Regions from separate parts of the Lactobacillus sp. M0403 genome, predicted to be linked through region 1. Evidence: riboswitches for the same ligand, from Rfam matches in the RefSeq annotation. Region 1 holds a riboswitch; each other region holds the start of a gene.
What was found. Region 1 has a riboswitch for thiamine pyrophosphate ahead of H3T48_RS06590 (ECF transporter S component). Riboswitches for the same ligand answer to the same signal wherever they lie in the genome.
Positions count from the first base shown of each region.

Region 2: it holds a riboswitch for thiamine pyrophosphate, as region 1 does, so the genes downstream of both, thiM (hydroxyethylthiazole kinase) here and H3T48_RS06590 (ECF transporter S component) in region 1, are expected to answer to the same signal.
Region 3: it holds a riboswitch for thiamine pyrophosphate, as region 1 does, so the genes downstream of both, H3T48_RS07540 (ATP-binding cassette domain-containing protein) here and H3T48_RS06590 (ECF transporter S component) in region 1, are expected to answer to the same signal.

Region 1 covers NZ_JACFQV010000004.1:181,963-191,997, reverse strand. The annotation lists gene H3T48_RS06595 (M42 family metallopeptidase) at 10-1,092, shown strand; TPP riboswitch at 1,155-1,246, shown strand; gene H3T48_RS06590 (ECF transporter S component) at 1,292-1,870, shown strand; gene H3T48_RS06585 (tyrosine-protein phosphatase) at 1,998-2,744, shown strand; gene H3T48_RS06580 (cupin domain-containing protein) at 2,769-3,275, shown strand; gene udk (uridine kinase) at 3,324-3,965, opposite strand; gene H3T48_RS06570 (hypothetical protein) at 4,245-4,715, shown strand; gene H3T48_RS06565 (GntR family transcriptional regulator) at 4,718-5,446, shown strand; gene H3T48_RS06560 (PTS sugar transporter subunit IIA) at 5,568-5,993, shown strand; gene H3T48_RS06555 (PTS sugar transporter subunit IIB) at 6,015-6,488, shown strand; gene H3T48_RS06550 (PTS sugar transporter subunit IIC) at 6,502-7,287, shown strand; gene H3T48_RS06545 (PTS system mannose/fructose/sorbose family transporter subunit IID) at 7,277-8,113, shown strand; gene H3T48_RS06540 (SIS domain-containing protein) at 8,135-9,139, shown strand; gene H3T48_RS06535 (hypothetical protein) at 9,367-9,603, shown strand; gene H3T48_RS06530 (PTS sugar transporter subunit IIB) at 9,731-10,035, shown strand, end outside.
Region 2 covers NZ_JACFQV010000001.1:391,573-401,607, forward strand. The annotation lists gene H3T48_RS01680 (alpha-L-fucosidase) at 1-678, shown strand, start outside; gene tenA (thiaminase II) at 784-1,446, opposite strand; TPP riboswitch at 1,581-1,680, shown strand; gene thiM (hydroxyethylthiazole kinase) at 1,763-2,551, shown strand; gene thiD (bifunctional hydroxymethylpyrimidine kinase/phosphomethylpyrimidine kinase) at 2,563-3,366, shown strand; gene thiE (thiamine phosphate synthase) at 3,378-4,034, shown strand; gene gap (type I glyceraldehyde-3-phosphate dehydrogenase) at 4,173-5,192, opposite strand; gene H3T48_RS01710 (LysR family transcriptional regulator) at 5,296-6,027, shown strand; gene H3T48_RS01715 (hypothetical protein) at 6,069-6,806, opposite strand; gene H3T48_RS01720 (hypothetical protein) at 6,904-7,632, opposite strand; gene H3T48_RS01725 (LytTR family DNA-binding domain-containing protein) at 7,635-8,093, opposite strand; gene H3T48_RS01730 (PfkB family carbohydrate kinase) at 8,257-9,114, opposite strand; gene H3T48_RS01735 (SIS domain-containing protein) at 9,127-10,035, opposite strand, start outside.
Region 3 covers NZ_JACFQV010000006.1:33,577-43,611, reverse strand. The annotation lists gene H3T48_RS07580 (BspA family leucine-rich repeat surface protein) at 1-1,651, opposite strand, end outside; gene H3T48_RS07575 (HNH endonuclease signature motif containing protein) at 1,693-2,619, opposite strand; gene H3T48_RS07570 (hypothetical protein) at 2,730-2,870, opposite strand; gene H3T48_RS07565 (iron-sulfur cluster biosynthesis family protein) at 3,061-3,423, opposite strand; gene H3T48_RS07560 (SLC13 family permease) at 3,615-4,715, shown strand; gene H3T48_RS07555 (LemA family protein) at 4,828-5,397, shown strand; gene htpX (zinc metalloprotease HtpX) at 5,409-6,302, shown strand; gene H3T48_RS07545 (AraC family transcriptional regulator) at 6,355-7,293, opposite strand; TPP riboswitch at 7,459-7,550, shown strand; gene H3T48_RS07540 (ATP-binding cassette domain-containing protein) at 7,598-8,953, shown strand; gene H3T48_RS07535 (energy-coupling factor transporter transmembrane protein EcfT) at 8,962-9,615, shown strand; gene H3T48_RS07530 (ABC transporter ATP-binding protein) at 9,658-10,035, opposite strand, start outside.

The DNA.
Region 1 (10,035 bases):
ATTAAAAGTATGAAAAAAGAGCAAGAAATCAAAATGCTAAAGGCTTTTTCAGATGCCAATTCAACTTCTGGCTTTGAAGAAGAGTTTGTAAAATTATTTACTGAAACTGTTAAAGACATTGCCGATGTTAAAGTGGATGGAATGTTGAACGTATATGCTTCAAAAAAGGAGAATCAACCAGATCGTCCAGTTATTCAGCTTGATGCACACTCAGATTCGGTTGGCTTTATCACTCAGGCTGTTCGACCAAACGGAATGATTAAGTTTGTCCCACTTGGTGGTTGGGTAAAATATAATATTCCAGCTTTGCGGGTTAAAATTTTAAATCGTGCTGGTGAATATGTTCCTGGCGTTGTTGCAACTAAGCCGCCTCACTTTATGACTGAAGAAGAACGTAATAATGTTCCCGATGTTGCAGACATGTCGATTGATGTTGGCTCAAGTTCACGTGAAGAAACGATTAATGATTATCAAATTGATACAGGCTGCCCAATCTTTGTCGATGTAAAATGCGAGTACAATGAAAAAACTGGTCTTTTCTTTGGTAAAGATTTTGACGATCGTTTTGGTGCTGCTGCAATGGCTGATGTACTTGACAATTTAAATGGTGAGCAAGTTGACTTTAACGTAGTTGCTGCCTTATCTAGTCAAGAAGAGGTTGGTTTAAGAGGGGCATATGTTACTGCTAAGGCTGTTAAGCCTGACTTGGCAATCGTTCTTGAATCATGTCCCGCTGATGATACCTTTACTCCAGAATGGTTATCTCAAACTGGATTAAAACGTGGGCCAATGCTTCGTGACATGGATACATCGTTTTTACCTAATCCTAAATTCCAACAATATGCCTGTGATATAGCTGATAAAAACAATATTCCTTACACTCGTTCAGTTCGTACTGGTGGTGGACAAGATGGTGCAGCAATTTACTACGAAAATGGTGCACCAACAATTGTTATTGGAATTCCTGTACGTTATGAGCACTCACCATATTGCTTTAGTGCATATCAGGACTTCAAGGCATCAGTTGATTTAACTGTTGCTATTATCCGTGATTTAACCAAAGAGAAATTAGCTAGTTTTAGTCAATTTTAAATTCAAGGTTGATTACTAATCTTTTAAGTCAAGCATACTTGGCTATGTTATAATAGAAAAAATAAAGTCACTAGGGGTGCCACATTTAGCTGAGAAATACCCTCTGAACCTGAACGGGATAATACCTGCGCTAGGGAAGTGTTGAAATAGATTTTTCATGTACTCCTAATGACTGGTGAAGTTTGTTAGGAGTATTTTTATGTTTACAAGATCTTCAAAGTGGAATGTCAAATCGATTATTTTACTTGCGTTAATTGGAATTATTTTAGGGGTAATTTACACCTATGGGTTTAACTGGGCGTTTAACCTGGTAAAAATGATGTTATTGCCAACAGGCTACGCACCAGTGACTGATGCAGTCTTTTCTGGCCTCTGGTTACTTGCAGGACCCCTTGCAATGTACTTTGTACCTACAGCAGGCTCTGGCGTTGTTGGTGAAACTTTGGCTGCAATTGTGGAAATGGTGATTGGTGGTCAATGGGGCGCTACAACGGTCCTTTCTGGACTAATTCAAGGCGCTACTAATGAAATTGGCTTTTTCCCTAAAAAAGAAAGATATCAAAAGTTTTCTTGGCAAAGTGTTTTAACGGGTGCCTTTTTTGCAGGGCTAGGTAGTTTTATACCAACATACTTTTTATATGGCTGGAGTAAATTCAGCGTTAAACTGCAAATTATTATGTTTGTGACAATGCTGCTATCGGCGCTGCTTTTTGATGGGGTATTGATTAAACTAATTACCAACTTATTTGATAGAGCACTAAAGCCTAAGATTGACTAAATAAGGTAAACGCTAATAATAATTAGCGTTTTTTAATGCTACAAAAGCCATGGACTAAATTGTGAAGAAAAATTATAATTAATGCTTATATGAGTAAGTAGAGTGCAAAGATACTATAAGGAGAATTATGGCAGAGAATATCACAAATTGGCGTTCATTAGGTGGCTATGTTGGTGCCGAAGGTAAAAAGGTTAAAGAGGAGATGCTTTTTCGTTGCGGTCAGTTATTTGATTTAACCGACGAGCAAAAAGATTTGGTTCAAAATCATTATCAACTTAAGAGACTTGTTGATTTACGTGGTGATGATGAACGAAAAGAATACCCAGACTATGTTTGGCCAGGTCTTGATTATGTGATTTTAGATGTTTTAAAAGATTCAGGTACAAATCAGGCAAGTGTAGATGAAATTGTTTCGGCTAACAGTCATGTGGAATCTGATATGCTCAAGACATACGAAGAGCTAGCCTTATCAAATTCTGCACGTGAAGGTTACCATCAATTTCTGATGGACCTAATTAATGATCCTGTACCAGTTGCATTTCATTGTTTTGCTGGGAAAGACAGGACTGGTGTTGCAGCAGCATTAATCTTGAAGAGTTTGGATGTTAGCGAAGACCAAATTTTTGAAGATTACTTGAAAACAATTGAGGCTCGTAAAGAAGCAAATCAAGAAATTTTGGACTATTTAAAAGACAAAATGGATCCTAAGAATATCAAAGATGTTGCGATTGCCTTAACGGTTGAACGTCAGTATTTGGAACGTTACTTTGAAACTGTCCAAAAGAACTATGGCGACTTTGACCGCTACTTTGTGGAAGGTCTTGACTTGCCAGCTGATTTTAAGGAGCAGATGCAAAACATTTACTTAGTTTAGTTTTTTGCCTGTGATAAATAGTATTTGAAGAAAAGAGAAAAAATGAATCGCGAAGATTATATCAAGAATTTAAACCTTGAACCCCACCAAGAGGGTGGCTGGTTTCGCCAAATTTATACTAGTGACGAGCAGTTTTACGCTGAAGATAGTAAAGGTGATCGCTATTACTACACTTCAATTTATTTCTTACTAGATGATACCAGTTGCTCTCATTTTCACCGTTTAAATCACGATGAACTGTGGTATTACCATGATGGGGAACCAATCACCATCCACTGTATTTCACCCGAAGGAGAGTATCAAGCTGTTAGACTAGGTAAGGATGTTACCAAGGGTGAAGTGATGCAATTTAAAGTACCTAAAGAAACGATTTTTGCTTCTGAAGTAACTAAACCTGACAGTTTTTGCTTAGTTAGCTGTGTTGTTTCACCAGGTTTTGATTATCATGACTTTGAGATGCTTAAGAGAAAAGAATTGTTAACGCAGTATCCAAAATATACCGAAGTAATCGAACGTCTAGCAATTGACTAAAAAAAAAGACCAAGTTCTAATGAACTTGGTCTTTTTATGTTGAGATAATTATTTAGCGTTTTGACTTAAGACAGAATGGACCTTGGTAGTCAGCATGTCAATTGCAACGTTATTTTCGCCACCCTCAGGGATGATAATATCCGCATAGCGTTTGGTTGGCTCAATAAATTGGTGGTACATTGGCTTAACAGTATCAAGGTATTGTTCAATTACCGAATCAATTGAACGACCACGTTCCTTAATATCGCGCTCTAAACGCCTAATAAAACGAATGTCGTCGTCAGTATCAACATATACTTTAATATCCATTAAGTCACGGATTTCCTTGCTAGCTAATACAAGAATACCTTCCAAAATGATAATATCAACAGGTTCCGTATGGATTGTTTTCTTGCTTCTTGTATGTTCCTTAAAATCATAAACAGGCATCTCAATTGGTTGATGCTTTAACAAACAACCAATTTGCTCTTCTAGAAGGGGAACATCAAAGGCATCGGGATGATCATAATTAATGTTCTGTCTGATATCCATTGGGATGCCTGTGTTGTCTTTGTAGTAGGAATCTTGCGTCATAATCAAGACATGTTCATTTTCTTGCATTTGATCAACAATTTTATGGGCAATTGTTGTTTTTCCACTACCAGAACCACCAGTAATTCCAATCACAACAGGTTTTTCAAGTTTAGACATAGAGCTACTCCTTTTTTATCAATAAACATTTTACTTTACTTTTCCTTGAATTACCAATACTTAGGGGAAAAAGAAAGGTTCTACGTGAGTTTTTAAAATTTATTACAACTTAATAAGTCTAAAAAATAAAAGACTTGATAAATTAAACTAATCGTTTTTTGTGTTCAGGAAGAATAAAATAGTATTTGGTAGAAAATATGAATAATGGTAAACTTCAACCTAATAAAAGATTCAGTATTTTTATTGCGCAGCAGGAGAAGTAATGTGGAGGGCCTCTAAATGAAAATAATTGATTTAAAGAAGTATTTAACACCATTTGAATTTCAAGTAGTTGATAAAGATATTAGGGTAAAAATATATTCGGACACTACAATCGAGGCTTCTGGATTTTATAATTCCATTTTTAAAGGAGAAACTGGATCATTGAGGAAAAGACTTTTTACAATTATTGAAAATGGAAAAATAGTTTCTGTAATTACTTCAATAATCCCACAAAAGTTCATTAGCAATCCACGTATTGATGATATTGAAGAGGAAACAGACAAAATACAAAAAAGTACAGAAATTTATAATGATATTATGCTTACTTGGCCCAGTAATGACGAAGAAAAATTGTTTTTAAGCAATCAAACGCAAGAAAAGTTTCAAGTTATCTTACGAAAGGCTCTTTTTGTTAATGCGAATAATGACATAATTAGGTATGAGGAAGATGCGATGTTACCTGATGTTTTTTGTTTGCAAAAGGGGTAGCTATGAGTTCATTTTTATATCAAGAAGCCAAGAAAAAAATATTGGACATAATTGCCAGCGGCGAGTTTAAACCAAACTCTAAAATTTGGAATGAACGAGTTTTTGCCCAGAAATTAGGCTACACACGTTCAACTATAAAAAATGCAATTAATTCATTAGTTGAAGATAATATTTTAGAAAAAAGAAGGGGAGATGGAACGTATCTAGTGAATGAGAATGTAAATAACTCATTTGAAATAGGAGATGATTCCCCGAATTCATTTACACAGCTTGTTAAAATTAATCGCCAAGAAGTGGTCAATAGAGTAGAGTCGTTTAAATTAATCTATGATAATAAAGATTTAGCTATTATTTTTGATGATAAATATAGCGACTTTTATGAACTAATTAGAACACGCATAGTAGACAATACTGTTGTGGCCGTTCAGAAATCGTATATTCCTTTTAGTTTGTTTGAAGATGCACACCGATATGATTTTAGTAATATGTCTTTATACGATTATATGGACTTTAAGAATCATAAACCGACAAAATTTGAGACTAGAATTGAAGCTCGGCCAATTAGTGACAATCAGTTTGTAGAGGATACAATTAAGTTAGATAAATCTAAATACGCCTATTTATTATTCTTGGAGTATCGCGGTTTTTCAGATAAAAAAGAGATGGTTGAATACACAAAGTCATGGTATAACCCCGATTTTATTAGCTATAAAATAAAAGTAAAAAGATAAATTGGTCTTAAAATTGGTTGCAAAAAAGGAACTACTTTAGAAAGCGGTTCCTTTTTCTATTGCCTAAAATAATATTAAGTACTAAATTAAAGTTATGAAGAAAAGAAGGGAGGAAAGTCGCATGGAAATAGTATTAGCAAGCCATTCCACTTTAGCTCGTGGAATGTATGATACTGCTTCACTTATTATGGGAAAGTCAAAAAACCTGCACTACATAACTGCATATTTAGATGATAGTGTTAACTTTTGCGACCAATTGAAAGAAACAACTGATGAGATTTCAAATCAAAAAATTGTTTTTGTTACTGATGTTGTGGGTGGTTCTGTTAATAATGAGCTTACCAAATTTGTTGCTGAAAAACCAAATTGGTTTCTTGTTTCTGGTATGAATTTGCCTTTTGTATTAGAACTGCTTAATTATTCAATTGCTTATCCAGATGACGATTTGGAAGAAATTAAAGCTAAGTTAGCTTCTTTAGTTGAAACAGGTAGAGAAGGATTACAGCTAGTTGAATTAAAAGATCAAAATGAAGAAGAAGATTTTTAATTTGAAAGGGGATTATAAATTATGATTGCGATGACGAGGATTGATTATCGGTTATTACACGGACAGGTTGCTTTCGCATGGACCAATAACCTATCGGCTAATGCAGTTTTAATTGCAAATGATGAGGTTGCAGGAGATAGTTTTCGTAAAAAGACATTTCAATTGGCTAAACCAGAGAATGCTAAGTTGATATTTAAAACAATAGAGGATTCTGCTAAAGCAATCGCAAGTGGCGTAACTGATAAATATCGTGTTTTTATCGTGGTTGAAACCATCAATGACGCGTACCGTTTGGCTAAACTTGTTCCTGAAATAAAATTAATTGACTTAGGATTATCGAGTGAAAAAGAGGGTTCAACTAACATTGCAAAGTCAGTTTATGTAACAAAGAAGGACATTGAACAACTTACTGAACTTGAAAATGATGGAGTAAAGGTTCTTGTAAAACAGGCGCCAGGCGATCCTGATACAGAATTTTCTTCACTGATTAATTAGGAGGAAGAAAAAAATGGTTTTACAAATTATTGGTATCTTTCTTGTTTCCTTAATTGCTAATATGCAAGATTTTCTTGGTTCATCTTTTATTGGACGACCAATTGTTACTTGTTTATTTATTGGCTTGATTTTTGGAAACGTCCAACAAGGATTAATTATTGGAGCAACACTTGAATTAGCCTTTCTAGGTTTAATGGGTGTTGGAGCTACCGTCCCTCCTGATGAAATAATCGGAGGAATTTTGGCAACAGCTTTAGCATTAAAAAATGGTTATGGAGTCAGTGTGGCTCTTACATTGGTTTTACCAATTGCAACCCTAGGGTTATTAATTAAAAATTTGCTTTATGTTGTTATCTTCCCTGCAATGGCACATAAAGCAGATGATTATGCGGACCAAGGTGAAGTGACTAAAGCAGGAAATATGCATATTTGGGCATCATTCACGAGAGTCATTATGATGGCACTAGTAACGACTATTTCGTTTGCTCTTGGTAGCAACTTAGTTGGTGCATTCGTTAAATTGATTCCGAAGTTTTTGATTGACGGTATAACTGTTGCTACGCAAATTTTGCCAGCCGTTGGTTTTGCAATGTTAATTAACATGACTTTCTCGAAAAAAGTTGCACCATTTTTCTTTATTGGATTTGTTTGTGCGGCATATTTGAAGCTAGACATGATTGCAGCATCAATTATTGGAGCTATCTTTGCGGGCATCATGTATCTGATTACTGAAGAAATTCATAACAGTAATGGTGGAAACTCAAATAGCGCTACGGAGGTGCAAGAAGATGACTTCTAATATTAAAGAGAATACTCAGGAAAAGAAACTCACCAAAAAAGACTTAAAAGGAATTTTTTGGCGTAGCATGCCAATGGAAGCATCATTTAATTATGAACGAATGATGAGTATGGGTTTTGCCTATACTATGACGGGAATTATTAATAAGCTTTACGACAAAAAAGAAGATAGAAAACAGGCAATTAAGCGGCATCTTGAATTTTTTAACTGTACTTCAGCCACATCACCATTTATTGCTGGTGTATTGGCCTCAATGGAAGAAAAAAATGCCAATGATCCAGAATTTGATCCTAGTTCAATTAACACAATGAAAACTGGATTAATGGGCCCTCTTTCAGGGATTGGTGATTCAATTTTCTGGGGTAGTCTAAGAATTATTGCGAGTGGTATCGGTGTTTCTCTTGCTCAAAAAGGAAGCATTTTGGGACCAATCTTGTTCATTCTAATTTATAACATTCCAAATTTATTAGTTAGATATTATGGCACAATGTGGGGTTACAAGTTAGGAACAACATTTGTAGACAAGATGGCATCTGGCTTGATGAATTCAATTACGTATGCCATTAATATTTTGGGAAATACTGTTATTGGCGCTATGGTGGCTTCAATGGTTGTTATTAATATCCCTGTTCAACTTAGTGGTGGTAAAAATCCCGAAACAATTCAGTCATTGCTTAACTCAATTATGCCCGATTTAATGCCTTTAGCAATTACCTTTTTCATTGCTTGGTTACTAAAGAAAAAGCATGTCAAGATGATGTGGATTTTGCTAGCAATCTTAGCTATTAGTATTTTGGGCACATTCTGTGGTTTCTTAAAGCCTTAATGGATTGAAAGGAAAAAATAAATGTATTTCGATAAAAATGAGTTTTTAACTAATTATAATTCTGCCGTGAAGGAACTTGATCACGTTGATGAAGTTCTAGCAAAATTAAGAAAAAAGGATATCAAAAATATTTTCTTTACTGGATGTGGAGGTTCATATACCAAGTTTGTTAACTTACGTCCGTTAATGTTTAAAAAATTGTCTATTCCTTTTGTTGTCACTACACCTGAAGAATTATGTGACCTATATCATGATGATATAACCAATGATAGTTTAATTTTAGCTGGTACAAAAACCGGTGAAACGACAGAGTTGGTTGAAGCAATTGAAAAAATCAGAAAAGATTTTCCTAAGTCAACGATTATTAGTTTTATCGGAGACGAAAACAGTACCTTAGAAAAAGAAGGTCTTATTGATGAGCGTATTAAATCGTTTGATACGGATGCAAATTTAATTGAATTAGGTTGGTTTTTAATTCACTTTGCACAAGAGACAGATAATAAAACAAATGAAAGCCAAAAACAGCAGCTTAAAGAAATGGCACAAAATGTAGCTGAAGGGATAGAAGCACTTGTTCCTGCTGCCTTAGATCACGTCAATAATACTGATATTGATCAGATGCAAATGTGGGTTGGTTCAGGAAATGTTTGGGGAGAAGTTTGCTGCTTTGCAAATTACTTAATGGAAGAAATTCAGCACATTAAAGCACAAGCAATTAACTCTGGTGAGTTTTTCCATGGACCTTTTGAAATTATTGATAATAATCAAAGTGTTAGTGTTGTTGTTAACAGTAATTCGAATCGCCAAGAAGACATGCGTGTAGTAAACTTTGTTAAACAATTTGCTAAAAATCCTTTGATCATTGATATGAAGGTTTTTAAACTAGATAAATTTGATAGTGACTTACAGGTGTTCATTGAAGCTTATGCTTTAAACCATTACTTTGACACGCTTTTCAACATGTATTCAATTAAAACAGGCAAATCTGCTAAAACAAGACGCTACTACCGTTTGCTTGAGTATTAAACCATAATCTTATTAAAAAAATGATTCAAAAGCCATATTTCGGTACTTGACCGAGATATGGCTTTTTTTTGCTAAAAATGAGCCATTATTTGCTGGAAGTGCTATCATAAAAGTATAAATAGATGTAGTACCACTCCTTAGAAAAAGACAGTGCAAGTCTAATAACTTTCAATTACTAATCTTTTACTAAAGATAAAGATACTTACTTAATTGAGGAGGACAGAATCATGCTTTTAACTTCTAGTTTGGCAACCTTATTAAAGGGCAATGTTACTGGTCGCTTAGTTGGAATTGTTTTAATTATCTTAGGTGTAGTTGAATTGCTTTTCAGCTTAAGATATAGCAAGGGTGTAATTAAAAATGGGACTAGCAATGGCTTCGCCCCAGCTTCGATGGCCTTTTCGTTATTCTTCGGGCTGATTTTATTAGTTGTGGGAATTTTCGTTGTTGTAACTACTTTTTAAGTAGTAAACCAATTTTTTATTAAAGACGAAAATAGGATTAAATATTATCTTTTTGATAGTAAGCGCTAACCTAAAAGTGTTATAATGTAATTAAATTACGGATACATTTTAGGAGGAAAAAATTATTATGGCAGAACAAACTATTATGCTGAATTGTAGTGCAGGAATGAGTACATCATTGCTAGTAACCAAGATGCAACAAGCTGCTAAAGATCAAGGAATTGATGCAAATATTTTTGCTTGCCCAGCTTCAGAAGCTACTCAACATATTGAGCAGGATCATCCAGATTGTATTTTACTTGGGCCACAAATTCGTTACATGGAAAGTGACTTCAAGAACAAAGTACAGGGTCAAGGTAAAGATGGAAAAGATATTCCTTTTGCCGTAATTGATATGCGCGCTTATGGTATGATGGATGGCGTAAAAGTTTT
Region 2 (10,035 bases), on a different contig from region 1:
CTACAGCCTAATGCAATAATTACTAACAATACGGGCTTAGAGAAGCAAGGAACAAGTGAAGGAAGAGATGTTGATGTTTTAACCTTTGAACGTGGTGATCCTAAGTCCATTACACATATTCAAAATGACCGCTATTTAGCCGCTGAAACATCGCTAACTCTCAACAAACACTGGGGTAACGCTCAAAATGACCTTAACTACCTTTCCGCTCACGATTTAATCGAACAAATTTGCCGTACTAGAAAAGTTGGGGCAAATTTATTGATTAATGTTGGACCTGAATTCGATGGTTCTCTAAATATTCACTGTCAGTCAATGATTGAACTAGTCGGAGCCTGGATGGCCATCAACCACGAAGCAATCTATCATACCAATAATTTTGAACATCCAACATATAAAACATGTTCAAATGATGATGACTTTATCAAAGGTGATTACTTGTTTGTTGATAATTTAGGCAATATCGGTAACAGTAATGTTGTACTTGGCGGTGAGGAAAATCGCAAACTTATTTTTAATGATTACCCTTCGCGCCCAATAACCCGTATAAGTTGGCTCGATAACCAGCAAGAAGTCCAATTTAAGCAAAATTCTAAAACTAACACATTAGAAATTGAAGCAAATGGATTTGAGTACGGAACCAACTTGGTTGAGCGTGTAGCTAAAATTTATTATTGATTTTAATTTCAAACTTATTAACTAAAGCATTCATAAACAAATAGCTCCGAATTATTTTCGGAGCTATTTTTGCTTATTAAAAATCATACAACTGATAAGTATCAATTACTTCCATTCTTCCTGATTATAAGCCATTTGCCAAAATCTTAGTTCATAGTAGCTGCTTCTTAAAAATGCATCCTTCATTTTAGCAAGTTCTTTTTTAGGGACATTGGTTGCGAGCTGGTTAATCAATGCTAACAGTTTTTTTACATTAACTGCATACCAGTCACTGTCGTATGTATCAATCCATTCTTGATAATACTTCACTGGGGATCCTACTTTAGCCATTTTATGACCAATTTCTTGATAAAGCCAATAACATGGTGCAATTGCACACAAAGCTGCTTCTAAGCCATCTCTTTGTAATGTTAGATAGAGATGATTAACGTACGCATATGCTGTTGGCGCAACTATTGTAGTATCAACTTCATCATCTGTAATGTTAAGTTCTTTGAAAAACTGCTTGCGCACCTCTACTTCGGATTCTTGAAGATCCTCTGCGCTTGCCAGCACAAAGTTTTTAATATTTAAATCTGTAGTTTGTTCTGCAATTAACTGATGAATTTTGGCAAACTCAGATAAATAGTATCGATCCTGGAGCAAATAAAAGCGAAATTTAGCAAGTGGTAATTCTCCACTTTGCAATTCGATGATGAATGGCTGCTTTTCACTTTTAATCCACAAGTCACTAACTAATTGATGCAGTTGATCCGTAAACTCAACCATCTTTGTTCTCCCTAATACCTAATAAATAATAATATAGTGTTTAAATTTCTCTTAGTTTACCCTAGTATTTTTTTATCAGCAAATTCAGATAAATACTTATTGTCTTGGTTTTTAAAAGCATGTATAATTGAAAGCGATAACACGAGGGGTGCCTTTGGCTGAGATAAAATTTATATTTTGAACCCTTTGAACCTGTAAGCTAATCCTTGCGTAGGAACGTGTCAAATAGGCTTTTTAATTGCTTTGACACTCCTAAAATCGTGTCAAAGCTTTTTTCATAGCTTTAAAACGAGGCAAGCATTTTTAGGAGACATAAATGAAACTTGACCTTTTAACTAAATTACGTGAAACCAACCCAGTTGTCCTTAACGCTGCAAATTTTGTCACCGTTCAGGATGTGGCTAATGGATTAAATGCGCTTGGTGCATCACCAATTATGAGTAAAGAAATCGCTGAAGCTGAAGAGATGGTCCAAATGGCCTCAAGTCTGGCTATTAATTTAGGAACCTTGACTAAATTGCAGATTGAACAAATAAACAGATTAATGCAGCTAGCTGTTCGTTACCAAAAACCCATCATTTTGGACCCAGTTGCTGTAGGGGCAGTCGAATATCGCTTAGATACAGCTAATAATCTATTAGCTAATTTTCCTGTCAGTATTATTCGTGGAAATGTTGGTGAAATTGCCGCTTTAGGCGGCTTTGATTGGAATGCCAAAGGAATTGATGCAGGTACTGGAGATGAAAACGTCGATCAAATCACCCAAGAAACTGCTAAAAAATTTCACTGTGTAGTTATTGCAAGTGGTGCAACAGACACCATTAGTGATGGGCAAAAAACAGCTCACATCTATAATGGCACTCCACTATTTCAGGCACATGTAGGATCGGGTGATATGCTGTCCAGTATCGTTGCCGCTTTTGCAGCAATTTGTCCCGATTCATTTGAAGCTGCTCAAACAGCAACTCTTGTTTTTTCAGCAACAGGTGAATTATTAGCACAAGAACATACTGAAGTTGGTCCTGGTACCTTTAGTATGTATCTCATGGATTATCTAGCTAAAATAAGCATTTCTCAAATTGAAAATGTCGCTAAGTTTGATTAGGAGGCTTCTTAATGACAGAAGAAATTAATTCTTTCCCACAAGTTTTAACTATTGCAGGTACCGATTCAGGTGGTGGTGCTGGAATCATGGCCGATCTTAAAACATTTCAAATGCAAAATGTATTTGGTACTGCTGTAGTTGTGGCAGTGACTGCTCAAAACACACTTGGTGTACAAGACTCATTTTTAATGCCACTAGATATGATTGATGCACAATTCAGCTCTTTAGCTTCTGATTTTAAAATTAGAGCTTGTAAAACTGGTATGCTCGGTGATGCTGCACATGTTCATCAAGTAGCACTTAACCTACAAAAATATGACTTTGGACCTATTACGGTCGATCCTGTAATGGTCGCTAAAGGTGGGGCACCCCTTCTAAGTGAAGATGCAGTTGAAACTGTTAAGAGTGAGCTTCTGCCGCTAGCTAATTTAATTACTCCCAATTTACCAGAAGCAGAAGTTCTAACCGGAATTCATGCTAAGAATGAGGAAGACTATCCTAAACTGGCACAAGTTTTACGTGATTTAGGGGTTAAAAATGTTTTAATTAAAGGTGGCCATTCCAATAGCAAAATAGTTCATGACTATCTTCTGCTTGAAGATAATAGTGATTGTTGGCTCAGTGGTGAACGTACTTACACCAAGCGTACACATGGCACTGGGGATACTCTCGCTGCCGCTATTACTGCTCAGCTAGCGCTAGGGCACTCGCTACTTGAAGCTGTGCAACTTGCTAAAGAATATGTTACTAAAACAATTGAGCAGACTATTCAAGTTGGTCATGGTCATGGTCCTCTTAACCACTGGGCAAAATAAGTGAGGTAAAAATGGAAAAATTTGATTCTAAATTTCTACAGGCATATTTTATTTGTGGTACTCAAGATTTACAACAAAATCAAACATTGCCAGGTCTTCTCGAGCAAGCTCTAGAAGCTGGAATTACTGCATATCAATTCCGCGAAAAAGGCATAAATTCAATTTCAGACAAATCAGCGCAACTAACTATGGCACAAGAATTACACCATCTTTGTCAAAAATATAATGTCCCATTTATCATCGATGATGATGTTCAACTTGCTAAAAGTGTCCATGCCGAAGGAATTCACGTAGGTCAAGACGATGAAAATATTTCCCAGGTAATAAAAGAAGCTAAAAATACGATGTTTGTCGGCTATTCATGCTCAACATTAGCCGAAATTGAAACTGCTAATCAAATTGAAGGAATTGATTACTATGGTAGTGGCCCAGTTTTTGCAACTCAGTCAAAAGATGACGCCGACCCAGTAATTGGTCTTGCAGGGCTAAGCAAACTAGTAAAACACTCTTCAAGACCTATTGTTGCAATTGGTGGAATCGAAGAAAAAGATTTACCTGCAATTGCACAGACCAATGCATCTGGTGCTTCAGTTATTTCTATGATTACGCAAAGTAATGATATAAAGCAAACAGTCACTGAGATGCTGCAAGCACCATGGCATAAATAAAATATATAAGCTCTTAACACATATTCTATGTTCAACGCTAATAGCTTGATTGATATAATTTAATTACCAAAAAACTCCTAAACTGTTGGTCTCAGTTTAGGAGTTTACTTTTATTTAGAATATGATTTTAAAATTAGTTTAGTTTGTTTTTGCGACTTTCTCCAAGGTACGAATCATCTGTGCTACAAAACCTGATTCGTTATCATACCAAGCATAACCTTTAACTATTTGACCACCGTCTTTACCTGAAACAACCTGAGTCAAAGTTGGGTCAAAGACAGAACCATATTCTGTCCCAATAATATCAGAAGAAACAATCTGGTCTTCATTACAGCCAAAAGTTACACTGTTCTCAGTATGCTTTTTAACTCTTCTATTGAATTCTTCAACTGTTACTTTTTCTTCCACAACTGCTACTAACTCAGTTAATGAACCAGTAATTACCGGAACACGTTCAGCAATACCTGTTAATCTGCCCTCTAGTTCAGGAATAACTAAGCCAATTGCCTTAGCAGCTCCAGTTGAATGTGGAATAATATTAGCAGCGGCAGCACGAGCATTACGTACATTGCCTCCGCGATCTGGACCATCTTGTAGCAGTTGTGTAGCGGTATAAGCATGAAGCGTGGTCATGATTCCTTCTTTAATGCCAAATTCATCATTCATAGCTTTAGCAAGTGGTGCTAAGCAGTTAGTTGTACATGAACCTGCTGAAAGAATTTGATCTTCTGGCTTTATCTGGTCATCATTAACATTATAGACAATTGTCTTCATGTTACCTGCTGGAGCAGAAATTAAAACTTTCTTTACTCCTGCAGCTAAATGAGCTTGAGCCTTTTCAGTAGAAGTATAGAAACCTGTACATTCAAGTACAATTTCGATTCCGTTATTTTTAACCCAAGGTATTTTAGCTGCATCTTTTTCAGCATAGACTGGAATACTCTTTCCATCAATCACGATACTATTATCTGTTGCAGAAACATCGTGCTTAAAATTTCCATGTGCTGTATCATATTTTAGCAAGTGTGCTAACATAGCTGGTGAGGTTAAATCGTTAATTGCAACGATTTCCAAATCTTTACTATCGATGTCATATATACGACGTAAAGCTAATCGGCCAATGCGGCCAAAACCATTAATACCAATTTTTGTAGTCATATTAAGTTCCCCCTTTGATTACAAAATTAGTATATTAGACAAAAATCGCTCTGCATAATCCGAGATTATAATAGGGTTATCACTTTTAATGATATGGTGTAACATGAACTTTAACGATTTATCTATTTTTAAAACAATTTATGAGCTAAAATCAATCAACAAAGCTGCATTAAAGCTTGGCTATACCCAATCAAATATTACCGCACGACTTAAAGCCCTTGAAAAAGAAGTTAATGCTCCACTTTTTGTTCGTTCTAATTTAGGTGTTAGACCAACTAGCAGTGGGGAAAAAATGTATAAATTTGCAACTACAACCTTACAAAATTATCAGGACTTAAAAGCAAGCTTAACAACCAGCAAACCACAAATCTTGATTGCTGAACTTCTTTTTGGCTATCTGATTACTAAGAAGACCAAGTTCTTAATTGATCGCTACGAAGTGATTATTAAAAATACTGATGCGATTCAGGAAATGCTGACTAAAAAGACCTATGATATTGTAATGACTTTCGTTCCAATCAGCTCCTCCAACTACCTATTAACAGAGAAAAGTAGTTTGCAGTCCTGCTTTTTAACTGGAAAAGGCACTGAAAACAAGAAAATACCTGTCGCAATCAACGCTGATTTCAATTGTCCGTTTCGAGATTTAACTTTACAGCTAGCATCAAATAAAAGCGAAATCATCGAAATTGATTCACTCGAGATGATCTTGCAACTAGTGAAGCAAGGCAAAGCAACAGCACTTCTGCCAAAATACTTAATCAGTGATGATTTGGTCCCAGCAAATAAGCAAACTTGGGAAATTCCTTATTATTCATATCGCTATCAGTTTTAATAGAAAAAAGGCGCTCATTACTAAAGTAATAGCGCCTTTTTCTATAGCCGTTTTAAATATGTCTCATAAACTGGACAAAGTTCAAATGCATATTGCTGATATGTTTTCATTGAAAGCTGATCGGTCGAATCAAACTCTCCAGATAAAACTTGAAAGTTCTTGTTTGCCCACAGTAACAATATTTGTTGTAACTCCATTAATCTACTCAAGTCACCTGCTCCCATCCAACCTAATGTTAGTTCTTTTGGATTATCTTCAAAAGAAAAGCAATACGCCTCAATTTGATTCATAGAAACCAATGCTAATGGTGCATCTTCTAACTGATCTGCAAAAACCATGTTATCCCATTCAGCTAGAGGTATTTCAGCTACTGGATTGGCTAAGTGATTTCTCTGATAATCCCTAAAAGAAATTTGCGCTATTTTTTCACGCATCTCAGAATCAAGTTGTACTTGGCGTAAAGTAATAGCTCTTAAGTTGCTCTTCTTTATTGGTGTTAAGCCCTCCATAGCACTTTGCAATGACATTTTGGGTTCAACCGTTTTCCGAATCAAGTTGAAGCCAGCATCTTGCGCTAAAAAATTGAAAAGTAACTGTGGCGCGTAGTCATAAGTAATCAAAGCCTGGCAGTTCTCCTGCTGCGCCTTCTTAGTTAAGTCTGCAACAATTTGAAGATAAACTCGTTCTAACTCTGCTGCGGAAAAGTTAGGGCTGAGATAAGCCGTAAAATTTAAAGAATAAGGATGAAATCCATTTTTCCAGTAAGTACTTATACCCACTATTTTATTTCCCAGGCAATAAGTTCTCACGTTTTGAGGATATTGCTTTATTGCAGTTTTAATTTCCCTATCCTCAATAACGTCAGCTAATAATTCATCATACATAGTAAATTTCTAACTCTCCTAACCTGCTCTGACCAGTTAGAACTAAAGTAGGTCCTTCACCAGTTGATTCCCCGTTAATCTCTAGTTCGCCCAAAGTCACATCTAGTCTCCTGCTATCAATTTTCCATGATTTAGGAATATAAATCTCTACTTCTCCTAACGAAGCATTAATATCCATAGTGATAAATGCGCCTGCAGGTTTAGCTTGATCAAGGTATATCTCGGCTTCGCCTAAAGATGAGTTAACCGTAACTCTACGTAAATTTTGTGAATGAACATAACGCGAAACGGATGATAAATGCTGATTAATTACTATGTCTTCGCCCTCAATCGTACTGGTGCTAGATTCAGTAAAATCGCCTTGATCAGAATCATCTTTTTTATAGCCAAAATAAAATTTAGGCCAGAAACTTTTTTTGAAGATCATTGTGAAACCGATGTAAAGTAATAGTGCTGCGATTAAAATCGTCCATGGAACGAGCTTCACGATATGTAGTGGCTTTGCATAAACAATTAATAGAAAAGCAATTGAGAAAATTGCTCCAAATAAGCTCTTATTTATGGCACTTTCAATTAAGCAAACACCAAAGACTATTGTCCAGATAATTGTGCCTATTCCCAAATGAAATGTTAATAAATGTAATTGGTTAAGAACTAAGAAAACAGCTGCAGCAACGAATGCCAACCCCCAAAATAGTTCTCTAATTTTATGCTTTCTCATTATTAAGACCTTCTTTCATTGAGTCGATCATTTAGATTACGATAATAGTGCCGCGAAACATAGACAGTTTTATAAGAATCACGAAAATTAATTTTGCAGTTCGAAATTGAACGTGTTAATGAATAAATTTGATTTAAATTTAGGATGGTTGATTTTGAAACACGCATAAACTGATTACTTAATAACTTCTCCAGTTCATACAGTTTATAATCAACAATAAATGCATCCCTGCACGTGTGTGCAATTACCTGCTTATCTTCAGTTTCAAAAAATAAAATCTCGTTCAAGCTCAGATAATAAGAAACATTCTCTTTTTTGCCTTCAATTTGATCAGGATGACTATTAATCCCCTGTAATTGCTGATATATCTGTTCAACTTCTGGAGTAACAGCTTTAGCATTAATAGTTACACATGTATCTTCATCATCTAAATCAGGATTTAGTTCTATTTTTATTTTCACAATTCTCACCTGCCCTTCATTACTTAATGATTTAATTAAACTATTATTTTTACTTTAAATCTAGCATTTTTATCCAAGTGGCAATTATCTCGAACTAAGTGGACAATTATAGACAAACAAAAAGCAGTTCATATTATAATGAACTGCTTTAAACTAGATTAATTTACTTTATTTTTTCACCATATCCATATGATCCTTCACGCATAATAGTTCTTTCGGCAGCTTCAGCCGATAATGTCAAACTATCAATAATTTCTTGCTTTGGAATCAACAAATTTTTTTGTCTATGTTTTGCTAATAAAACTGCAAGGTTTGCAAAGAAAGTATCTCCAGCTCCCATAGTGTCAACGGGTTTAGGATTATAATTTACAACCCCGGTATAGCAATTACCTTTAAAATCATAAAGTAATGGTACTTTCCCACCTCGTGTAAATAGTACGTAACTTATCCCAAATTTAAGACAGATTTCTAATAGCCTTGATTGATCATCCTCATTAGCTTGTTCAAGTGAAAACTGTGCTATATCAACATTAGGAGCCATTTTATTAAGATATTCATTCGTATGATATTTTTCCATTTCAGAAAAATCATAAGCAGTAGTTCCGCCTAAATCATGGACTTTTTTTAGCGCTTCTTCAGTTTTAGAATGACATCCACTATAAACAACTAAGGCATTTTTACATAGCTCCATTAGTTTATTATCCAGTGGCGGTAGCATTCGCTTTCCTCTTGTAAAACTAACAAATTGTCTATCACCATCAACAATATTAACGCATGTCTTTTCAGTTTGTCCCTCAATTCGATTACAAAATGATGTATTTACACCTTCTGAATTTAAACTTTTAATTATCATATTTCCGTCAGCATCATCAGCTACAGAACCGACATAGTATGAATCAACAAGATTTTTAGGAGCAAAAACAGTAAAATTTACAGAATTACCACCTGGAAACTTAACATTCTTATTTTGGTAATAGTCTACAACATTATCTCCTATACCAACTACGTAATCTTTTGTCATCAGAGTCACCAGTTAATATTCTACAACGCGGTAGTATCTTCTTTTATCTAGCGAATGATGTCTGATATCTTCTAAATGAATACTTATGCGTCTCAATGCTGCCCACATAACTGGTGCCTCAACTAAAGGTCTAAATTTAGCTGAAATATGTGGTAATTTAAAGCTCTTCATATCAAATTCTTCGTATTCATCTGTATATTTTTCTGCAAATTTTGACACACGATCATCCATAGCGCGTGTCTTACCTTCAGATTTTAGTAGAACAACTGGAACCCCTTTTTCTACTAGTTCAAATGTTCCATGGAAAAATTCAGGTGAACTAACAGACTTGGTTCTCAACCATTGAGACTCTTCGAGAACGCACATAGAATAGCAATAAGTTGTGCCCCACAAATCGCCTGAGCCTACCCAGATTTGATATGGTGCATCTTGATATTTTTCTGCAAATTTTTTAGCTTTTTCATCTACTTGATAGGATACTTCATTCATATCAGCAGGTAAAAACTCTAGTTCTTTAACAAATTCATTGTAGTCTTCAAATTCACCATTTCTCTGCAAGATTTTTCCAATAAAGAAATAAAATCCCATTTCTTGTGGATGATAACCGAAGGTATTGATTGCAAACGTAGAGCACTTTTCCAAAATTGTATCTGCTTTATTCACAAAAGAAACCGTTCTAATATTTTTTTCTTTCATTTTTTCAGCTATTTCAACTGTTTCTGGAGTATTACCAGATTTAGAAAGCAGGATTACTAAGCTTTTTTCATTTAACTGTTGATTTCCGCTTGCTAAAAAATCAGCTGCCGTAATAAGATACGTAGGAATTTTTGAGGTCGTTTCAATAAAATAATGGAATGGTTGCATTACAGCATTTGAGCCGCCAGACGAAGTGAAAAATATGTTCGAAATGCCATCATCATA
Region 3 (10,035 bases), on a different contig from region 1:
GATCAACGCCAGTCAGCTTTTTATCATGATAGAACATTTGCGTTGAATCATCTAGCTTGGACATTTTCCATCCACGTAAGTTAACGTATGTTAGATTAGGACAATCCATAAACATTCTAGCAGTTTCAACAACTTTACTCGTTTTCCAGCCGCGTAAGTCTACAGTTTCCAATTTGGTATCATTTCTGAATAGGTCAATCGTGCTGTAAAGATTTTTAGTGTTCAGCTTGCCCAAATCGACATTAACTAAATTTTTATCGTTTCTAAACATGTTTCCCATATCCGTCAAACTCTTGGGGTTCCATCCCTTCAAGTTTATTTCCGATAAAGCTGTACAATTTCTGAACATATTGAAAGTACGCGTAACTTTGCGAACATCAAAGTGACTAACATCAATTTTCTTAACGTTTGCAACTTTTTCAAACATACCAACCATATAAATGACATTGCGGGTGTCCAATTTACTTAAGTCCAGTTGATCAAGATGGTTAAAGCCGGAAAACATGCCTGTCATATCCTCAACCTTACCGGTATTCAAATTGCCCAAGTCGAAATCTGTTAGGCTATTCATATTTTTAAACATATACTGAGTGTCTGTTAAGTTACGTGTATCCCAGCCAGTGGTATTTACCTTTACTAAATCAGATGAGTCAGCAAACATATACGCCATTGTTGTTACATTTTGGGTGTCGAAATGGCTTAAATCAAGACTGGTTACTTTTTTAAGCTTCTCAAACATGCCGTTCATTTTAGTAACATTGTGAGTATCAAAATTACTCAAGTCTAAATCAGTTAGGCTGTCATTTGCAAACATCCCACTCATATCTGTCACTTTCTGCGTGTTAAAGTTTTTAAGATTAAGTTGTGTAACTTTAGCATCCGCAAACATTTTGGCCATGTTAGTTACGTTACTGGTATCAAAGTGGTCTAAGTCCAATTGATTAACAACAGTATTGTTAAACATATTTCCCATATCGGTTACTTTGGATGTATTGAAATTCTTCAAATCCAACTGGTTGGCCTTTGCGGATTCAAACATGCTATTCATGTTCACTACATTTTTGGTATCAAAGTGACTGACATCTAGTTCGGGCGCTCCTAGACCAAAAAACATTTGGCTCATATCAGTTACCTGGCTAGTGTCAAAGTGACTGACATCAAGATCCGTTAAGTTCGAATCGCTTAAAAAGAGCTTTGACATATTAGTTACTTTACTAGTATCAACTTTGTCTAGGCCTTTGATATCTTGTAGTGAACTTAATTGAGCAAATTTTTCTTTTGAATCAGGTGCCAGCTGTACCGGATTTTCAAAAGAGATGTGTTTAATATTTCCCGCCAAACTGAGCTCTTTAGTAAAAGGTGTGCTGGAAAGCTGTGCACCTTTAGCACCACTAATAGTCAATGTATTAGTAAGAACATCATATTTCCACGTGCAATCTCCATCTGTACCTGTCCAAAAGCCCAGCTGAGTATTAGCAGTATTTGTGTTAGCCAGTTGTGTGCTATCGGTTTTATCATTTGCAGCAGGTACAGTAGCGGCCGCAAAAACATGCGAGGTAAGGCCGCTTCCACTCGTCACTCCTAAGAGTGTCAAAGCTACACCAATGCCTATTTTTGGTAGATTAGTTCGTCTTACTTTTTGAAATTTCATATTTTATTCCTCCTCTTACAACTTATTTTAGTCCTTTAAAATCAAATGATATCGTCTTTTTCCTCTTCCTGGGCTAATTTCCAGCCCGTCATAAAGTGCTGTTCACGTAAAGAACGCAACTCGTTATAGTCACTATCCAGGCTATCAATTGCATCCTGTAACTTTTTATTTTGCTTACGCATCTGATTTAGTTCTGGATCATTGACCACACCCTTAAGATGCATTTTTGCCGCTAATTCACGTCTTTTTTGTTCAAACTCTCCTTTAAGTGTTGCCAATGCATTTTCATACTTTACCAGCTTCTGGTTGACTTGGGGAATCTGGCTGTTCAGCTTAACAAACAATTCATAAGGCATATTAGACTTAATTCGATTGCATTCCTGACAAGATAAAATCAAATTATCGAGGTCATTATTGTGTGAAAGTGAAACGGGATCCTTATGATCAACACTGCGTCCCCTTCGGCCACAGTATTGGCAGCGGTAATGGTACTTGGCCCGAATACGCTCACGATCAATATAGTCGACTTCATTAAGTTTAAAATCAACACTCAAGCCCATTTTTTCAAGGTTTTCGGCAAAGGTTAATTCAAGCTTGGGAAGAAAGTCGCTTTTTCCTGTTTCACTGTCAATTATTGCTTGATTAAACTCGGTTCGTTTAAGCTGCTGTTGGGCCAACTCATTTCCATCGTAATCTTGGATAAAGGCCTCATAACGTTTTCGCTGATCTTTTTTGGTGACCAAAAAAGCGGCCTCTTCATCATCTTTCGTTGTTTCATTTTTGCCAATAAAAGTATAGAGCAGTCCTTGGGCAAAGATTGCAACCGCCATATTGGCAAAGTCCGCTGGTTCTTTTCCACTTTGAATACAGATATCACAAATGCTGGTCAATTGTGGATTCATTAACCCCGCTTGTTTAAAGTGTCTTGAATTGATGCGCAATCCGCATGCACTGCATTGAAATTTCACTTTACCACTGCTCCTTTTGGCTAAATGCTTCTTAAGTCAATTTTACCCCAAATTATGGTAAGAAAAAAAGCGGATCACAATTGATCCGCCTTTATCGTTTTTATTTCAGACTATTTGTTTTCGTCTGCTTTGGCCTTGTTCAAGAAAGCAACAACTGCTGCTACGTGAGCAACACGCTTCTTACCGTTTTTCTTGTTCTTAGGTCTTTGGTTTGGTTCACAACCAGTGTTGTAATTTTCACCTTTACGCATAGTACTATACTTCCTTTCAGATTTTCGAAAATCTCATTTAGTTTACCACGTAAGGCTCAAGCAGGCAAGGATGCTTCTTTAAAAGTAACTTATTACCATTTATTTTTTCACAAAAACAAAAAGACAATCTAAATTAGACTGTCTTTTTGCATTTAATTAAAAAGTTTTAGCGTATTAGTTGTTACTATTTCTATTTATTATATTCATTAACTGTGACAGCACCGTCAATCACGCCGCCATCGTCTGCAAGACTCATTGCTGCATTCTTTTCATCAACAACTAAGTCGTTACCTAAGTATTGCATTTCAGCAGGACTAGTATATAAATCAAGGCCTGCATTGTTCTCAACTTCAATTGTAAAGTCAGGGTCTTTTTGATCCAAAATCACAAATTGGAAACTTGAACCAACGGTGCATGTACCACCAACGTCAGAATATTTATTAGAACCATCATTCAGTGATAACAAAACTACCTGGCCATCTTTAACTTGGCCCTTAATCTTATCTGCAGCTTCAGGTTTGATATTTACTTTAACAGTTTCTGAATTACTCATAATAAAATTACCCCCTAATCTTTGTCTGTTTCCCTAAGTATAGGGTATAGTAAGTTGTGAAGTCAAAAATTATGTTTATTAATCTTGCAGCCTTTTTGCTAGCCAAAAATATATATTGCGAACACAGAAAAAAAAGCTCAAAATAGACTTATTGACTTTGGATGATTGTAATGTGTGAAAGGGGACATTTTATGACCGTCTTAAAAAAAGTTTTTAGTGACCGCATTTTGCAAATTACTGCAGTGGTGACACTGATAAGCCTTTTTTTCGCTAGACCACGTCTCGAAGACATTAATTTACATACGATTTTTTCTGTAGCTGCAATGCTAACTATCATTCAAATCTATGCTTACTTGCATGTTCTTGATGTTTTAGCCTATAAATTGACTAGTATTGCTGATAACATGCAGAAATTGAATATCTTGTTCACCTTATTAGCAATCATCTCTGGAATGTTCTTAGGTAATGACATAACTGCTCTTACCTTGATTCCACTATATTTAAATATTGCCAAAAGATGCGATTTACCACAAATTTTGCCGGTTACGTTAATTGGCATGGGCGCAAATATCGGCGCCGCGTTTACGCCATGGGGTAATCCACACAACATTTTTCTTGTCAGCAAGTACTCTGTTAATGCGCTTGAGTTTTTCTCGTGGTCATTGCCATTACTACTTTCTGCTTTGGTGATCGCATTCATTATCTTTCACTTTATTCCGCGCACCAAGATTCCAGTTCAAGATATTAAACAAATTGATATTAGTGTACGACCAACTGTTATCACTACCGCAGTTTTCGCTCTGTTCTTTTTGGGTGTCTTTAAAGTTATCAATGTAGTAATTCCAATGATTGTTGCGATTATCTTGGCTCTACTAATTAATCCCAAAATTTTACTAAAAGTGGATTACGCACTATTACTAACTTTTACCTGCTTTTTTATTTTCATTAGTGATATCCAACAGATTCCAATCGTCGTTAGTTTAATTCACGCAACGGTGAATTCTGAAACTTCTACCTACTTTACTTCCATCCTCTCAAGCCAAGTCATCAGTAACGTACCTGCAACTATCTTAGTCGGTAAGTTCACCACTCACGCCAAGGCACTGTTTCTAGGCTCTAATATCGGTGGCTTTGGCTCACCAATTGGCTCAATGGCTAACATGCTAGTACTCAAGACCTTTACACAAAATGCCTCAGTTTCACGCGGTGAATTTTTCAAAAAATGGATTGTGATGCAGTTCGCCGGTTTGCTTATTTTGACTTTAATTGGCTGGGTACTGCTCCTAGTTTAAAAGTTAATTATTTATTAGGTTTTACCAGTAAACGCTGTGTAAAGCCTTTTTTTATATTCAAGTGCACAGTTATCAGTTATAATTAACTAATATTATTCTAGGAGGAAAAACAATGTCTAATCTTACCTTAACAATTTGGATAGCAGTAATTATTGTCGTATTAATATTGGCAATTTATATCGCTATCTACAATGGCTTGCAAAAAGCCAAAGTATATACTGACGAAGCTTGGAGTCAAATTGATGTTCAGCTAAAGCGTCGTAACGACTTAATTCCTAACTTAGTTGAAACCACCAAAGGTTATGCTAAGCATGAAAGTGAGACACTAGAAAAGGTAGTTCAACTGCGTAATCAATTAACTAACATTCCTAGTGATGATCACGCTGAAACTTTAAAGGTATCGAATCAGCTTTCAGATAGCTTAAAAACTATTTTTGCTTTATCAGAAAACTATCCTGACTTAAAAGCAAACCAAAACTTTGCTAAATTGCAAGAAGAATTAACTAACACTGAAAACAAAATTGCTTATTCAAGACAGCTTTACAACTCATCTGCTGCTCTTTACGATCAAAAGCTATTAACCTTCCCTTCAAATATTGTTGCTGGAATCCACGGCTTCAAAAAGGTTGATTACTTGCAGACAGCCGAAGCTGAAAAAGAAGTTCCTAAGGTTAAATTTTAGATACTAATCTCATGTTATTTCAACAAATTGCTCGTAATAAACGAAAAACAGCTGGCATCATGGTGGTGTTTACGCTCATTTTAGCTCTTGCTGGCGTTGGATTCGGCTATCTTTTTGCGGACAATCCAATCTTGGGGCTGATTATTGCCCTTGTTGCTTGTGCAATCTATTTACTAATAGTTTTGCCCAATCCAGCTAACTTAGTAATGAGCTTGAATCATGCCCAAGAAGTTCATGAAGCCGACAATCCCGAGTTATGGCATGTTGTTCAAGACATGGCTCTTGTTGGTAAAGTTCCGATGCCGCGTGTTTTCATCATTAATGATGCTAGTCCAAATGCCTTTGCAACAGGGCGGGACCCTGAGCATTCAGCGGTGGCAGTTACACAAGGACTCCTCGACATGATGAATCGTGAAGAACTCGAAGGCGTTTTAGGACACGAAATCTCTCACATTAGAAACTATGATATTTTAGTTTCAACCATTGCCGCTGTTTTAGTAGGTGTTATTTCATATTTATCTGGTATTGCCAGCCGCTATATCTGGTGGATTGATGATGATCGTGATAGTGACAATGATAGTAACAACGCTATTGTAATGGTTTTTAAAATTGTTGCGATTGTCTTTGTTCTTATTTTGGGACCACTTTGTGCTAGTCTTGCGCAAATGGCATTATCGCGTAATCGCGAATACTTAGCAGATGCTTCCTCAGTCGAATTAACACGTAATCCGCAAGGATTAATATCTGCTTTGGAAAAAATTGATGGTTCCGATCCAATGAAACAAGCAGATCCAAGTAGCGCAGGAATGTACATCGAAAACCCACTTCATAAAAGGGGTACTACACATTTATTTGATAGTCATCCACCTACAAAGGACCGAATTGAGCGGTTAGAAAAAATGTAATTTTAGTTATTAAAAAATGCATCCCTTAATAGGGGTGCATTTTTTGCTCATTTTATTTCAGATTAATATTGGCCTGTCTAAACAGTTCAGCCCGCATTTGAACAGGCGTTTCATGATAGTACTCACCGAACTTTTTATAAAAGAATGATTTCCCATTATAACCCACTCTAGTAATAATTTCCTTGACTGAAATGTCGGGACGGGCAAGTAAATTGCGCGCTTCCTGCATTCGTCTCTCGTCAACGTGCTCGACAAAACTTTTACCAGTCTTCTGCTTAACCAAGGTCGAAAAGTAATTCGGATTCAACCCAAAATGCTTGGCCGCTTCATTCAAAGTAACATCGGCAAAGTTCTCATCAATGTATTGTTCCAAGGCTGTTTGTGCAAATTTAGGTGCAGCAGTCGGCGCCTTTTCAAAGTCCTTGTTTCTAAGTGCTGCTACAAATAAGATACTAAGCTCGGCAAGCACCATGTTTTCAACAAAAAGATTCTGATTAAGATATTCATCGATAATCTTTTTCATTATTTGTGCAGAGCTCGACATTGCTGAACAGTTTAAATTTAATAGTCTGTTTGTTGTCATTAGCTTACTGATGTGATCAATTACAGCTTTTTCTTGTTCACTAAAGTACTGTTTCTTTTTTAAAGTAAATTGTTCGGACAGCCTTTGACTAAGTTCTATTTTAACTAGTAAATCTTTTTTGCCCTGCTTTTCCACTTCATATTCACTCTTTTTTTGCAAAAGAATAATATTACCAGCAGAAATCGTGAACGCCTGACCGTTAATTTTGGTTTTTGTAGTCCCAACAGCTTCATAAAGAATCGTTAGTCCTGTTGTTTGATAACGATGGACCCCGCCGTTATGATTTTCGAGGTTAATTGTAAACAAGTCAAAGTCATTACTGCCTGGACTCAATCTTATTTCATTGGAATCAGAAGTAGTTGCATCAATTACACTTGTTAAATACTGTTCCTGTTTCACCGTTGCCATAGTTATCACCCGCCTATTAGTATCTTTTTTTCATAATTTTATTATATCGTAATTTTTAACCCTAAGTTGGACTTGAGCTATCATTTTTAACAAAAACCCGTATGCTTTTTTCACTTCTTGATGCAATCTAGACAAGTACTAGGTTCTTTTTGTATAATAATCATGAATATACTAAAGGGGTGCCGTTAGGCTGAGAATATACCCATTGAACCTGCTTTGGACAATGCCAGCGAAGGGAAACTAATTATTTTGCGCCGTTGAACATCATTGTTCAATGGCTTTTTATTTATCTTGGTAAGAAAAATTGATCAGAACAAACCAGCTCTCATTTTCATACGACGAGCAACAGAAAATACTTAATAACATTACACTCGAAATTCCAACTAGCAAATTTTCGCTACTCATTGGGCCTACTGGCTGTGGTAAGTCCACTTTGTTAAAAATTTTAGCCGGCCTTTATCCTAAATATGCTGGTAAAGTTAGTGGAACAGTTGAACTAGATGGATTACGTTCCGCGATGATGTTTCAAAATGCCGGTGAGCAGTTTACTATGGCAACTCCACGAGAAGAAATAATTTTCGCTCTCGAAAATTTACAACTAAGTAGTGATCAATATCTAGAGCGACTTAACGATGCAACCAAGTTTACGCAAATTGAACAGTTACTGGATCAGAAAATAACGACACTATCGGGTGGTGAGCAACAACGAGTTGCACTAGCTGTCTTAGTCGCAATGGATGTTGATTTGTTTTTACTTGATGAGCCGTTTGCTAGCTGCGATCCTGAAGCACGTCAATTTTTAATTACTAAATTGGCGCATTTAAGGGATAAAGGAAAAACGATTATTTTAACTGACCATGTTTTGACTGGCTATGAAAACATTTGTGACTACTTGTTTCAATTTAAACGTGATAATGTCACGCTGCTAGATGAAGCAAGTAAAAATGAACTATTGCATGATAGTCAACAGGAACACACTTATACTTTTGCCCTTCCTGAAAATGAAACTCCATGTTTTGTTTTAACTAATGCTCAAGTTGAACAAAATCGTATTCTGTTAAAGCAAGACCATCTAAACATCATTGCTGGCAAAACAACACTAATTACCGGTGCCAACGGTGTTGGCAAGACTTCATTATTTAATGTTCTGACTAAAATGCTCCCGTACAGAGGAAGTATTACCTACGACAAGCGGGAAATCCGTAACCAGACGACAAGAAAATACTTACTGGAAGTTGGGCAAATTTTTCAAACCGCAACTGACCAATTTATTGCCGTTTCGGTTGAAGACGAAATCAAGCTCAGTCTGAAGCAAGCAAAAGACAGCTACTTTACAAAAGAAAAAATAGCCGAGATGTTGGATTATCTCGACTTAAGTCAAACCAAAGATCAAGTTGTCTATTCTCTTTCAGGCGGTCAACAAAAGAAGTTGCAGATTTTATTAATGTTAATTTCCAGCCAAAAAGTGTTACTGATTGATGAGCCATTGAGTGGCTTAGATCATGAATCGGCACAAAAGGTCATGAACTTATTGCATGAGAGTCAGAAACAGCGACACCAAACGTTGCTTATTATCAGTCATGAATTAACTAATCTTGCCGACTGGTGTGACTACCATTTAATTTTTAGTAATCATTATTTAACGTACAGTAATAAGTGAGGTAAAAGATGAATCCTAGTTTCAAATTTCTTTTAGCACTAATCATTTCAATTGAGTTATCGCTTAAAACTAGTTTAACAACCAACTTATTGGTAATTGTTTTTGCTGTTGTCTATTTACTTACGCAAAAAATCAAATTTAAAAGTCTATTGTTCACCCTGCTTACGCCATTAATTGCGGCATTCACCATTTTTGCGACTCTTTACTGGTTTGCCCCGCAGCCTAACCTCGAAAATGCACTCAGTCTATCTAGCCGTATTTATGTCTACACACTAACAATCTGTTGCGTATCGATCAAAACAACTGCAGAAGAATTAGCCCGTTCACTCGAACAGAATTTTCATTTACCAAGTAAGTTTGCTTATGGCGTCTTGGCCGCATTAAATATCATTCCCCAAATGAAGCGAGCAGTTAAGCAAATTCGCATTGCTGGAATGATGCGCGGAGTTTACCTCAGTTTTTGGTCACCAGTTTTATACTTCAAAGCCATCTTGGTAGCGCTGAATTCAGCTGAAAATCTGGCGCAAGGAATGGAATCTCATGGCTACGTCGAAGGTGCGAAACGCTCGGTGATTGTTGCCGTGCCACTTAAAACCAGTGATTGGCTATGGAGTGGCGTCATCTTAATATTAGTCAACCTTGCACTGTTTACCTTAAAGTAACAAAAAATAGTTCCATCAAGTTAATACTTTTTGGAACTATTTTTATTTACTCAAATGAATTTCTCGATCAAACATGCTATTCATGCGTTCATTGAAGTTATGTGCAATGAAAACAACGGTGTTAGGCTTCTGCAGTAGTTGTTGCAAGATTTCCAGTGTTGCTGTTTGATCAATCGCGCTGGTTCCCTCGTCAATTAATAAAATATTACTATCATGGACCTGTGCACGTGCCAAAATGATTTTTTGTCTTTGACCACCGGAAATATTCAGCTTTTGTAGATTAATTTCAGTATTAAGACCTTGTGCAAAAGATGATGTATCAGTGAGACCCATATTTTGACCTACTATTTCAGCCAGACCATCCAGCTGATCGTTAAACATTGTAATATTACTTTTAACAGTGCTTGGGAACAAAATAGG